2 regions of the Delftia sp. S65 genome follow, and region 1 is predicted to be linked to the other one. Evidence: predicted binding sites of a transcription regulator. Region 1 holds the regulator's gene; the other holds the start of a gene.

Region 1 (5,787 bases):
GCCCACCGTCTCGCCGAAGAACAGCTTGGTGTTGGGGCGCACCGCGGCGCGCCAGCCGTCGATGTCGCCGGGCTTGACGAAGGTGGTTTCTATGCCGAAGCGCGCCAGCGTGTAGTGAAGCAGGTTCTGCGAGCCGCCGTACAGCGCCGTGCTGGCCACGATGTGGCTGCCCGCGCCCATGAGCGTGGCCACCGACAGGTGCAGCGCCGCCTGGCCGCTGGCCACGGCGATGGCGCCCACGCCGCCTTCCAGGGCCGAGACGCGCTGCTCCAGCACGGCATTCGTGGGATTGGAGATGCGGCTGTAGACGTGCCCTGGGCGCTCCAGGTTGAACAGCGAGGCCGCATGGTCGCTGGACTCGAACACGAACGAGGTCGTGAGGTGGATGGGCGTCGCGCGCGCTCCGGTGGCGGGGTCGGGCTGTGCGCCCGCGTGCAGCGCCAGGGTGTCAAAGCCGGGGTCCGAGTAGCCGGGCATTCCTGTCTCCATGGTTGTCAAGGCAAGCGGGCATTGTGGGCTATATTTCCTGTCAGACACGGGCTTGCCGCAACCACGGCGACACAGACAAATTTGGAGATACGGCATGAAAGTAAGTGACATCCTGCGCGTCAAGGGCAACACCCTCTACACGGTGTCGCCGGACGAAAGCCTGGCCAGCGCGGTGCAGGTGATGTCGGAGCGCGATATCGGCTCCCTCGTGGTCATGGAGCATGGCGACGTGGTCGGCATGCTGACCTTCCGCGAAGTGATCCAGGGCTTCGTCAAGCACGGCGGGGTGGGCGAGACGCTGGTGCGCTCGGCCATGGATGACGCTCCCATGACCTGCACCATGGAAACCGACATGGATGAGGTGCGCCGCATGATGCTGGACCGCCACGCACGCTACATGCCGGTGATGGACAAGCGCATGCTCATGGGCGTGATCAGCCTGTACGACGTGGCCAAGGCCGTGGTGGACAGCCAGAACTTCGAGAACCGCATGCTCAAGGCCTACATCCGCGACTGGCCCGAGGGCGAGCGCCAGGGCGCGGACTGATCGTCGGGGCGATATCGACCTTTCGACCATTCGACCGTTTCACCTTGGGCAGCAAGGCCTCCGAACGCAAAATGCGGCGGAGGCCTTTGTCTTTGCGCGCAGGACGCAAAGCAGACAGTCGCGTGAACAGCGAATGGATGGGCCGCAGGACCTGTCAGTGCACGCGGCGGCGTTTGGGCTTGAGCAAGGCGCTGGGCGGCACGTCATAGGCCTGTCTGAAGACGCGGCTGAAGTGCGAGAAGCTGGTGAAGCCACAGGCCAGCGCCACATCGGTCACGCGCCGCGCATTGTCTGCCCGAAGCAGCAGGTGCGCCTGGGCCAGCCGTTCGTTCCAGAGCCAGCGGCTAGGGGTCAGGCCTTCGGTGGCAAACAGCCGCGCCAGGCTGCGCAGCGACATGCCCATGTCCTGGGCTACCTGCAAGGGCTTGAGCTCGGGGTCGTCGAGCCGGGCCCGCATGTACTGCTTGGCCTGGGCAAGCCTGTTGCGGGTTCTGAAATCGCCAGGGCTGGACGATGTCAGCAGCACATTCAGCAGCGAGGGGCGAAGGTCCTGCTCCTCGTCCTTGTGCTGAAGGCCTGGCGATGCCGGTGGAGTGCTGCGCGCAGGGTCGCTGTGATCCTGGCTTTGCGTTGAGTCGTAAGAGGCCTGCATTTCACGAACCTCCCGCAGTTTGCGGCTGGTGCCTGTGTGGTGATCCGCAGGCGGTTGAAAAAGGGTAGATTGCAATTTTAACTATGAATATTTGCAATCTGATAGTTATATTTGTTATCGCCGGGCGATGGCTGCCTGCGCAATGCACCGCCGCCGCAGGCACGGCGCTTGCGGGCTACCCGGGCATAATCGTCGGCCTATGAGCGGCAACACCTTCGGCACCCTATTCACTGTCACCAACTTCGGCGAATCGCATGGCCCTGCCATAGGCTGCGTCATCGACGGCTGTCCGCCCGGCATGGCGCTGAACGAAGCGGATATCCAGCAAGAACTGGATCGCCGCCGCCCCGGCACCAGCAAGTTCGTGACCCAGCGCAACGAGCCCGATGCGGTGGAAATCCTCTCGGGCGTCTACGAAGGCCGCACCACGGGCACGCCGATCGCGCTGCTGATCCGCAATACCGACCAGCGCAGCAAGGACTACTCCAACATTGCGCAGAGCTTTCGTCCCGGCCATGCCGACTACACCTACTTCCAGAAATACGGCATCCGTGATCCGCGCGGCGGCGGCCGTTCCTCGGCACGGCTGACGGCCCCCACGGTGGCCGCTGGTGCCGTGGCCAGGAAGTGGCTCAAGGAAAAGTTCGGCACCGAGTTCCGCGCCTGCATGACCCAGGTGGGCGAGCTGTCGCTGCCCTTCGAGAGCTGGGAGCATGTGCGCAACAACCCCTTCTTTGCGCCGGTGGCCGATGTGTCCCAATACGAGGAATACATGGATGCGCTGCGCAAGTCGGGCGACTCCTGCGGCGCGGCGCTGCGCGTGCAGGCCAGCGGCATGCCGGTGGGCCTGGGCCAGCCGCTGTATGACCGCCTGGATGCCGACGTCGCCTACGCCATGATGGGCCTGAACGCGGTCAAGGCCGTGGAGATCGGTGCCGGCTTCGACAGCGTGGTCCAGCGCGGCACCACGCACGGCGACTCGCTGAGTCCCGAAGGCTTTCGCAGCAACAACGCCGGTGGCATCGTCGGCGGCATCAGCACGGGTCAGGATCTGGAAGTGCGCATAGGCATCAAGCCCACCAGTTCCATCATCACGCCGCGCGAATCCATCGACGTGCAGGGCCAGAGCACCGAGGTCATCACCAAGGGTCGCCACGACCCCTGCGTCGGCATCCGCGCAGCGCCCATCGCCGAGGCGCTGCTGGCCCTGGTGGTGATGGACCATGCGCTGCGCCACCGCGCACAGTGCGGTGACGTGGATTCGGGCCTGGCTCCCATCCCTGCCGCCGCGCCCTGAAAGCACTGCCAGGCCACCAAAGAAAAAGCCGCCCAAGGGCGGCTTTCTTGCGTCCTGCCGGCCTGATCAGCCGGGATTGCGCACCTCATCCATGACGTTCTTGAAATCGTCCACATCCTCGAAGCTGCGGTAGACGCTGGCGTAGCGGATGTAGCCGACCTTGTCGAGCAGCTTGAGCTCGCGCATCACCATCTCGCCCAGGCGGCTGGAGAGCACTTCGCGCTCGCCCAGGTTGCGCAGCCGCTCCTCGATGCGCTCGATGGCGGCATCGATCTGCTCTGTGCTCACGGGGCGCTTGCGCAGCGCGATCTTGAACGAGCCCAGCAGCTTGGCGCGCTCGTACTCGATGCGCCGCCCGTCCTTCTTGACGATGGCGGGAAAGCTGACCTCGGGCCGCTCGTAGGTGGTGAAGCGCTTGTCGCAGCCGCCGCACTGGCGGCGGCGGCGGATGAAGCCCCCATCCTCGGCCTCACGGGTCTCCACGACCTGGGTGTCCGGATGGCTGCAGAACGGGCACTTCATGGCAGGCCTCTATGCGTGCAACTCAGGCGCCGTAGACCGGGAAGCGGGCCGTCAGCTCGGCCACCTGGGCGCGCACGCGGGCCAGGTTGGCTTCGTCGGCGGGGTTCTCCAGCACGTCGGCCAGCAGGTTGGCTGTCAGGCGGGCTTCCTCTTCCTTGAAGCCGCGCGTGGTCATGGCGGGCGTGCCCACGCGGATGCCGCTGGTCACCATCGGCTTTTCGGGATCGTTGGGGATGGAGTTCTTGTTGATCGTCATGTGGGCGGCGCCCAGCGCGGCTTCGGCCGCCTTGCCGGTGATGCCCTTGGCGCGCAGGTCCACCAGCATGACGTGGCTTTCCGTGCGGCCGGAGACGATGCGCAGACCGCGTGCCGTCAGCGTTTCCGCGACAACCTTGGCGTTCTTCACGACCTGTTCCTGGTAGGTCTTGAACTCGGGCGACAGCGCTTCCTTGAAGGCCACGGCCTTGCCGGCAATGACATGCATCAGCGGGCCGCCTTGCAGGCCGGGGAAGATGGCGCTGTTGATGGCCTTCTCGTGCTCGGCCTTCATCAGGATCACGCCGCCGCGCGGGCCGCGCAGGCTCTTGTGCGTGGTGGTGGTGACCACGTCGGCATGGGGCACGGGGTTGGGGTACACGCCTGCGGCGATCAGGCCGGCATAGTGGGCCATGTCCACCCAGAAGATGGCGCCGACTTCCCGGGCGATCTTGGCGAAGCGCTCGAAGTCGATGGCCAGGGCGTAGGCAGATGCGCCGGCCACGATGATGCGGGGCTTGTGCTCGCGCGCCAGCGCTTCCATCTTGTCGTAGTCGATGGCTTCTTCGGCGTTCAGGCCGTAGGAGACCACGTTGAACCACTTGCCCGACATGTTCAGCGGCATGCCGTGCGTCAGGTGACCGCCTTCGGCCAGGCTCATGCCCATGATGGTGTCGCCGGGCTTGGCAAAGGCCATCAGCACGGCCTGGTTGGCCTGGGAGCCGGAGTTGGGCTGCACGTTGGCAGCTTCGGCGCCGAACAGCTTCTTGACGCGGTCGATGGCGAGCTGCTCGACCACATCGACGTTCTCGCAGCCGCCGTAGTAGCGCTTGCCCGGATAGCCTTCGGCGTACTTGTTGGTGAGCTGGGAGCCCTGGGCTTCCATCACGGCAGGCGAGCAATAGTTCTCGCTGGCGATCAGCTCGATATGTTCTTGTTGACGCAGGTTCTCGGCCTGGATGGCGGCAAAGACTTCGGCGTCGACCTTCTCGACGGTATTGGTGCGTTGAAACATGGCAGTCCTGTGAACTTGAAATTCCCTTGAGGCCAAGGGCTGCCCAGGCGAACGGCGGAACACTCCAGATCCCGCGTGCGCATGGAGGCTGGGCGGTACGCTCCCCGGTGGTTCACAGAAGGTGGTCCTTCTCGGGCCTTCTGCTGGTTTCCACGTCAGCGGCAGCGGTGCGTGAAGCGGCTGCGCCTATCGCCAGTTGCGTACCCCGCTAGTGTAGCTGAGCCGGTGGCGCCGAAGACCTGGCAGGGGCGTTGCAGAAGGCGTTTGCGTGAGCCAACTGCAGTTGGATCGGGCATGAAAAAAGCTGGCCTTGGCCAGCTGTGCGTTCACTATGCCGGGAAGTAGGCTACAGCGCCGGCTCCTGGGACTGAAGGGCCACCTGCTCGGAGCGGGCAGAGGTGTTGCTCGAGCTGACCGGCACGGCTGCAGGCGCAGCCGATGCTGCCGGGCCCGAGGCCTCGGCCACGGGGGTGGCCGGCTTGGTGGAGGCGATCTGTACGGCCTGCCGGGGCTGATCGACCTTGGCGGTCATCAAAGGCACGGCACGCAGGCCGGCGGCCATGCGCAGGCGCTGATGCTCGGCCAGCACCTTGGCGGCGTAGCCACCGTCGGTGGGCAGGTTGGCCGCGCCCACGTAGTAGCGCAGGCCTCCTTCGATGGAGCCGGCGCGCTCGATGCATTCTTTGAGCACGCGCACGCCCACGCGCAGATTGCTGACCGGGTCGAAGGCAGCATTCTGGCCACCGAAGTTCTCATACTTGTCGGTATGCACCGTGGTCATCACCTGCATCAGGCCCTGCGCGCCGACAGCGCTTTGCGCAAACGGGTTGAAGCTGGACTCGATGGCCATGATGGCCAGGATCAGCGTCGGGTCCAGGCGGTTGACCTTGCCCAGGTCATAGGCCTCGCTGACCAGTGCCGCGATGGGCTCGGGCGCCACGCGGTACTTCTTGCTGAGCCAGAAGGCCACGGCCGCCTGCTCCTTGGGCAGGTTCTTGGGGTTGGTCGCC
Region 2 (5,787 bases), on a different contig from region 1:
CGCCGTGGGCGCGATGGCCACGCAGTTGGAGTTGCGCATGCCGTGCTGGCCGATCTTGGCGCGCAGGGCATCCCAGTCCAGGCGCGAGGAGCGGTCCACTTCCACATAGCCGCCGCGTGCCTTCTCCAGCAGGTTCAGCGTGTCCAGCGGCAGGATGCCCTGGTCCCACAGCGAGCCCTTGTAGCTGGAGTACTGGCCGCGTTCCTTGGCCAGCTCGGTGGAGGCCCAGTAGGCGTAGTAGCAGATGGCTTCCATCGACTGGTCGGCGAACTCCACGGCCGCGTCGCTGGCGTAGGCGATGCGCATTTCATAGAGCGCATCCTGGAAGCCCATCAGGCCCAGGCCCACCGGGCGGTGGCGCAGGTTGGAGTCCTTGGCCTTCTGCACGGCGTAGTAGTTGATGTCGATCACGTTGTCCAGCATGCGCATGGCCGTGGTGATGGTCTTGCGCAGCTTGCCGTGGTCGATGGCGCCATCGACGATGTGGCGCGCCAGGTTGACCGAGCCCAGGTTGCAGACGGCGGTCTCGGTGTCGCTGGTGTTCAGCGTGATCTCGGTGCACAGGTTGGACGAGTGCACCACGCCGGCGTGCTGCTGGGGCGAGCGCACGTTGCAGGGGTCCTTGAAGGTGACCCAGGGGTGGCCGGTCTCGAACAGCATGGACAGCATCTTGCGCCACAGGTCCATGGCCGGGATGCGCTTGAACAGCTTGAGTTCGCCGTTGTCGGCCTTGGTTTCGTAGGCCTTGTAGGCGTGCTCGAAGGCGGCGCCGAAGAGGTCGTGCAGGTCGCCGACATCGGAGGGCGAGAACAGGGTCCAGTGGCCCTTTTCCATGACGCGCTTCATGAACAGGTCGGGAATCCAGTTCGCCGTGTTCATGTCGTGCGTGCGGCGGCGGTCGTCGCCGGTGTTCTTGCGCAGTTCGAGGAATTCCTCGATGTCCAGGTGCCAGGTCTCCAGGTAGGTGCAGACGGCGCCCTTGCGCTTGCCGCCCTGGTTCACGGCCACGGCCGTGTCGTTGACCACCTTGAGGAAGGGCACCACGCCCTGCGACTCGCCGTTCGTGCCCTTGATGCGCGAACCCAGGGCGCGCACGCGCGTCCAGTCGTTGCCCAGTCCGCCGGCGAACTTGGACAGCAGGGCGTTTTCCTTGATGGACTCATAGATGCCGTCCAGATCGTCGGGCACCGTGGTCAGGTAGCAGGAAGACAGCTGCGAGCGCAGCGTGCCGCTGTTGAACAGCGTGGGCGTGCTGCTCATGAAGTCGAAGGACGACAGCAGCTCGTAGAACTCGATGGCGCGTGCATTGCGGTCCTCTTCCTGCAGCGCCAGGCCCATGGCCACGCGCATGAAGAAGGACTGGGGCAGCTCGATGCGCGTCTTGCGCACGTGCAGGAAGTAGCGGTCGTACAGGGTCTGCAGGCCCAGGTAGTCGAACTGCTCGTCGCGCTCGGCCTTGATGGCGGCAGCCAGGCGGGGCAGGTCGTAGTTCAGCAGCTCGGGGTTGAGCAGCTCGTTGTCCACGCCCTTGCGGATGAAGCCGGGGAAGTACTCTGCGTAGGCCGCCTGGATGTCGGCCGGGTGCACGTCACGGCCCATGACCTCGCGCACGATCGTGTGCAGCAGCAGGCGGGCGGTGACGTAGGTGTAGTCGGGGTCTTTCTCGATCAGCGTGCGAGCGGCCAGGATGGAGGCCTTGAAGACTTCTTCGATCGGCACGCCGTCGTACAGGTTGCGCAGCGTCTCGGCGACGATGGGGGCGGCCTGGATATCGGCGTTGAGGTTGCGGCAGGACGCCTCGATCAGCGCCAGCAGGCGGGCCTGGTCCAGCGGCACGCGCTGGCCGTTGTCGGTCACATGCAGCACGGGCGCCGGTGCTGCGGCGGCAACCGCTGCGGCCTCGGCGGCCTTCTTTTGCTCGGCACGTTCCTGGTTGCGGCGGTCGCGGTACAGCACGTAGGCGCGTGCCACGTCGTGGTGGCCGCCGCGCATCAGGCCCAGTTCGACCTGGTCCTGCACATCTTCAATATGGAAGGTGCCGCCGCCCGGACGCGAGCGCAGCAGTGCGCGAACCACGGCCTGGGTCAGCTCATCCACGGTCTCGCGCACGCTGGCGGAGGCCGCGCCCTGGGCGCCGCGCACGGCCAGGAAGGCCTTGGTCAGCGCGACGGCGATCTTTTGCGGCGTGAAGGGCACCACATCGCCGCTGCGGCGGATGATCTGGTAGCCGTCCTGCACGGACAGGTGATGGGCGGAGGAAGGATTGGCAGCATCACCGTGCGCAGCGGGAGCCAAAGAATTCAGTGCTTCTTGCATGAGTTTCCTCAACGGGTGTTTGTGGATAGAACGGACGCGGACCTGCACTTGGGGCAGGCTTGCTGGGAGATGGAATCGGGGTCGGATGTACACACCGTTTTCACAGGGTGTGCACAGCTTGTGAACACTAGATATGGTGTCCAGCGTGCTTCTGGGCACTACCTGTAGTGTATCGCCGTCTCATGTACACGGGGTACTCACAGCCGGAAAACCGCTGTTTGCGCTGCGCCAAACGGGTGCGCAACCTACAAGCCAATAGCAGCAAAGGCCCGCTGCGCCGTGGCTTGCGGGCGATGGTCCGCCGCAAGCCGCGGCAGCCTTGGCCCTGCGCCGGTCGGACCGCTGAAAGCCCCATGGACAGTGGGGCTGCGACACATGCGTGAATTTGTAAAAAATGATCAGGCAGCCGGTGCATGCGCCTGGCGCGCCACATCGGTTGCTTTCTGGATTGACACAGCCTTTGTCCTCTGCCTGTGGACAAGCGGGATTTTGCGCAAGACCTGGCGGTGCCTGCGATGAGGGTGTGCGCTTACGTGGAGGGCTGGCCCGCGCCCGGCGGCAGCTGCCAGTTCGCCGTGGCTGGGTGATGGGCCAGCAGCCCGCGCAGCCGGTGCCAGTCGAAGCCTGCGCCCGGATCGCATTTGCGGCCCGGCGCGATGTGCTCATGGCCTGCGAGATGGGCCACGGGGTAGCGCGCCGCGATGGCGTTGCACAGGGCATCGAGCGCCGCGTACTGGGCCGGCTCGAACCGCAGGCCCTCCAGGCCTTCGAGTTCTATGCCGATGGAGTCGTCGTTGCAGCGGTCGCGGCCCCGCCAGCAGGAAGCGCCTGCATGCCAGGCGCGCGCGTCGCAGTCCACAAACTGCCAGACCTCGCCCTGGCGCGTGATGAAGAAATGCGCCGACACCTCCAGGCCGCGTATCCCCTGGTAGTAAGGATGAGCGTCCCAGTCGAGCTGGTTGGTGAACAGTTGCTGGACCGCACCCGTGCCGTACTCGCCGGGGGGCAGGCTGATGGAGTGCACGACGACCAGATCGACCAGCGCCTGGGCCGGGCGCTCGCCAAAGTTGGGCGAGGGCAGGTGGCGGGCCTGCTGCAGCCAGCCGCCTTGCCAGGTCCAGGCCGGGGCCTGGGTGGCTTGCGGCTGCGGATCAGGACTCGCCATGGCCGCCTCCGTCCGTCTCCGCGCTGGCATCGCCGGGCAGGGCGATGTTCAGCCGGTCGATGCGGTAGCGGATCTGGCGCAGGCTCAGGCCCAGGCGCGCGGCGGTGGCCGTGCGGTTGAAGCCGTTTTCCTGCAGCGCCTGCACCAGGATGCCGCGCTCGCGCTCGTCCAGCCAGGCCTGCAGGTCACGGGGCAGGTCGGCATCGGCTGGCTCTGGCGATAGCGGGCCGCTTGGCGGCAGGGGGCGCGAAGGCGAGAGCGAAGAAGAGGGCGAGGCGGATGCGGGTGGTGCGGGCGGTGCGGGCGGCGTGCCGCAGGGCAGCTGCATCTCGGGATCTATGCGCAGCGGCCCGTCCTCGCCCAGCGTGATGGCGCGGTGCAGCAGGTTCTCCAGTTCACGAACATTGCCGGGCAGGGGCAGGCGGGCGATCTGCTGCACTGAACGCTCGTCGATCTCGGGCATGGGCAGACCGGATTCCTGCGACAGCCGTGCCAGCAGGGCGCGGCACAGGGCAGGCAGGTCTTCGCGGCGCTCACGCAGCGGGGGCAGCAGCACCTCGATGACATTGAGGCGGTAGTACAGGTCCTGCCGGAAGCGCCCCTGCTGCACATCGGCAGCCAGGTCACGGTGGGTGGCGCTGACGATGCGTACATCGGCCGCTTCCTCCTGTGCGGAGCCCAGGGGGCGCACGCGGCGCTCCTGGATGGCGCGCAGCAGCTTGGCCTGCATGGCCAGGGGCAGGTCGCCGATCTCGTCCAGGAACAAGGTGCCGCCGCGCGCCGCCTGGAAGTAGCCGTCGCGGTCCTGGGTGGCGCCGGTATAGGAGCCCTTGCGCGCGCCGAAGAACTCGGCCTCCAGCAGGTTTTCGGGAATGGCGCCGCAGTTCACGGCCACCATGGGGCCATGGGCGCGCTGGCTGCAGGCATGCAGCGCGCGGGCCACCAGCTCCTTGCCCGTGCCCGACTCGCCATGCACCAGCACCGGCGCCATGCCGCGCGCCACCTTGGCAATGCGCTGCTTGACGGCCTGCATGGCGGGCGACTCGCCCACCATGGCGTCCAGTGCGCCGCTGCCGTTGAGCACCGGGCTGGCGGCGGGAGCGGCCGAAGGGCTGCGCGCCGGCATCACGCCCGGGGCCGGCACACCGCCCACGCCCTGGGCGGCCGAGGCCACGACCAGGCGGAACTGCTTGAGGTCCACGGGCTTCGTCAGGTAGTCGAAGGCGCCTGAGCGCAGGGCCTCGACGGCGTTCTCGGCGGAGCCGTAGGCCGTCATGACCACGCAGCGCTCGCGCCGCTGCTGGCTGCGCAGGTCCTGCAGCAGCTCCATGCCCATGCCGTCGGGCAGGCGCATGTCGGTGATGACCACGTCGAAGCGCTGGGTCTGCAGTTGCTCGCGCGCCTCGCCCACGCTGGCGGCAGTCTCCACGCGGTAGCCTTCACGCAGAAGGGTCAGTTCATAGAGGGTGCGCAGATCCGGCTCGTCGTCCACGACAAGGATCGATGCGGCAGCGGGCAGGGAGTTCAAAGGCATCACACCACAATCTGATCAAACAGGGAGGCCGGCAGGGCCGAGGCCGGGCCGGCACGGAACACGATGCTGAAGGCATTGCCCTCGACAGGGCCGTGCGGCGTGGGCCGCGACAGCCGCTGGTAGCTGATGCTGGCATCGTAGCGCTGGCACAGCTCGCGGCAGATATACAGGCCCAGGCCGCTGGAGCGGCTTTCCGAAGAGAAGAAGGGCTCGAACAGATGGCGTTGCACCGTGGGCTCCAGCGCCGCGCCGTCGCTCCAGACCTGTAGCCAGATCTGGCCGCCGGCCGGCGCGCCGGTCAGCACCTGCAGCGTGTGTGGCTCGTGGGCGTTGCTGCGGTAGCGCCGGGCGTTGTCCAGCAGGTTCACCAGGATGCGGCGCAGATGCTCGCCATCGAACACCACGGTCTTGTCCCTGGCGTCGAGCAGGAGCTGGATGCTGTGCGCGGGCTGGCCCTGGGCCTGCCATTCCTGGCAAACCTGGGCCACGTGCTGGTCCAGGGCCAGCAGGCCGGCATGCGCCTCGCCAATGTGCTGCTGGGCCCGGGCGATGTTGAGTACGTCCTCGACGATGCGTGCCAGGCGCTCGGCATTCTGGCCCACGATGCGGCACAGCTGCTGCTGGGCCGGGTCCTGCGCCAGATCCTCGGCCAGCAGGGCATTGGCCTGGGTGATGGCGGCCAGCGGATTGCGGATCTCGTGGGCCACGGCGGCCGACATGCGGCCCATGGATGCCAGCTTTTCCGTGCGCAGCCGCGCCTCCATCTCGCGCA

What was found. The regulator NrdR, encoded in region 1, represses ribonucleotide reductase genes. The targets are predictions, from matches to a motif close to CACNANATNTNGTG.
Region 2: the regulator NrdR is predicted to act here: its motif matches at 2,442-2,455, upstream of IAE24_RS09825 (ribonucleoside-diphosphate reductase subunit alpha).

Annotation. Positions count from the first base shown of each region.
Region 1 covers NZ_JACVUR010000001.1:7,788-13,574, reverse strand. Annotated here, with positions in the region: gene IAE24_RS00045 (O-acetylhomoserine aminocarboxypropyltransferase) at 1-477, opposite strand, end outside; gene IAE24_RS00040 (CBS domain-containing protein) at 584-1,036, shown strand; gene IAE24_RS00035 (helix-turn-helix domain-containing protein) at 1,191-1,688, opposite strand; gene aroC (chorismate synthase) at 1,888-2,985, shown strand; gene nrdR (transcriptional regulator NrdR) at 3,052-3,507, opposite strand; gene glyA (serine hydroxymethyltransferase) at 3,530-4,777, opposite strand; ZMP/ZTP riboswitch at 4,812-4,987, opposite strand; gene IAE24_RS00015 (lytic transglycosylase domain-containing protein) at 5,124-5,787, opposite strand, start outside.
Region 2 covers NZ_JACVUR010000008.1:76,953-82,739, reverse strand. Annotated here, with positions in the region: gene IAE24_RS09825 (ribonucleoside-diphosphate reductase subunit alpha) at 1-2,316, opposite strand, end outside; gene ampD (1,6-anhydro-N-acetylmuramyl-L-alanine amidase AmpD) at 2,846-3,481, opposite strand; gene IAE24_RS09815 (sigma-54-dependent transcriptional regulator) at 3,468-5,015, opposite strand; gene IAE24_RS09810 (sensor histidine kinase) at 5,015-5,787, opposite strand, start outside.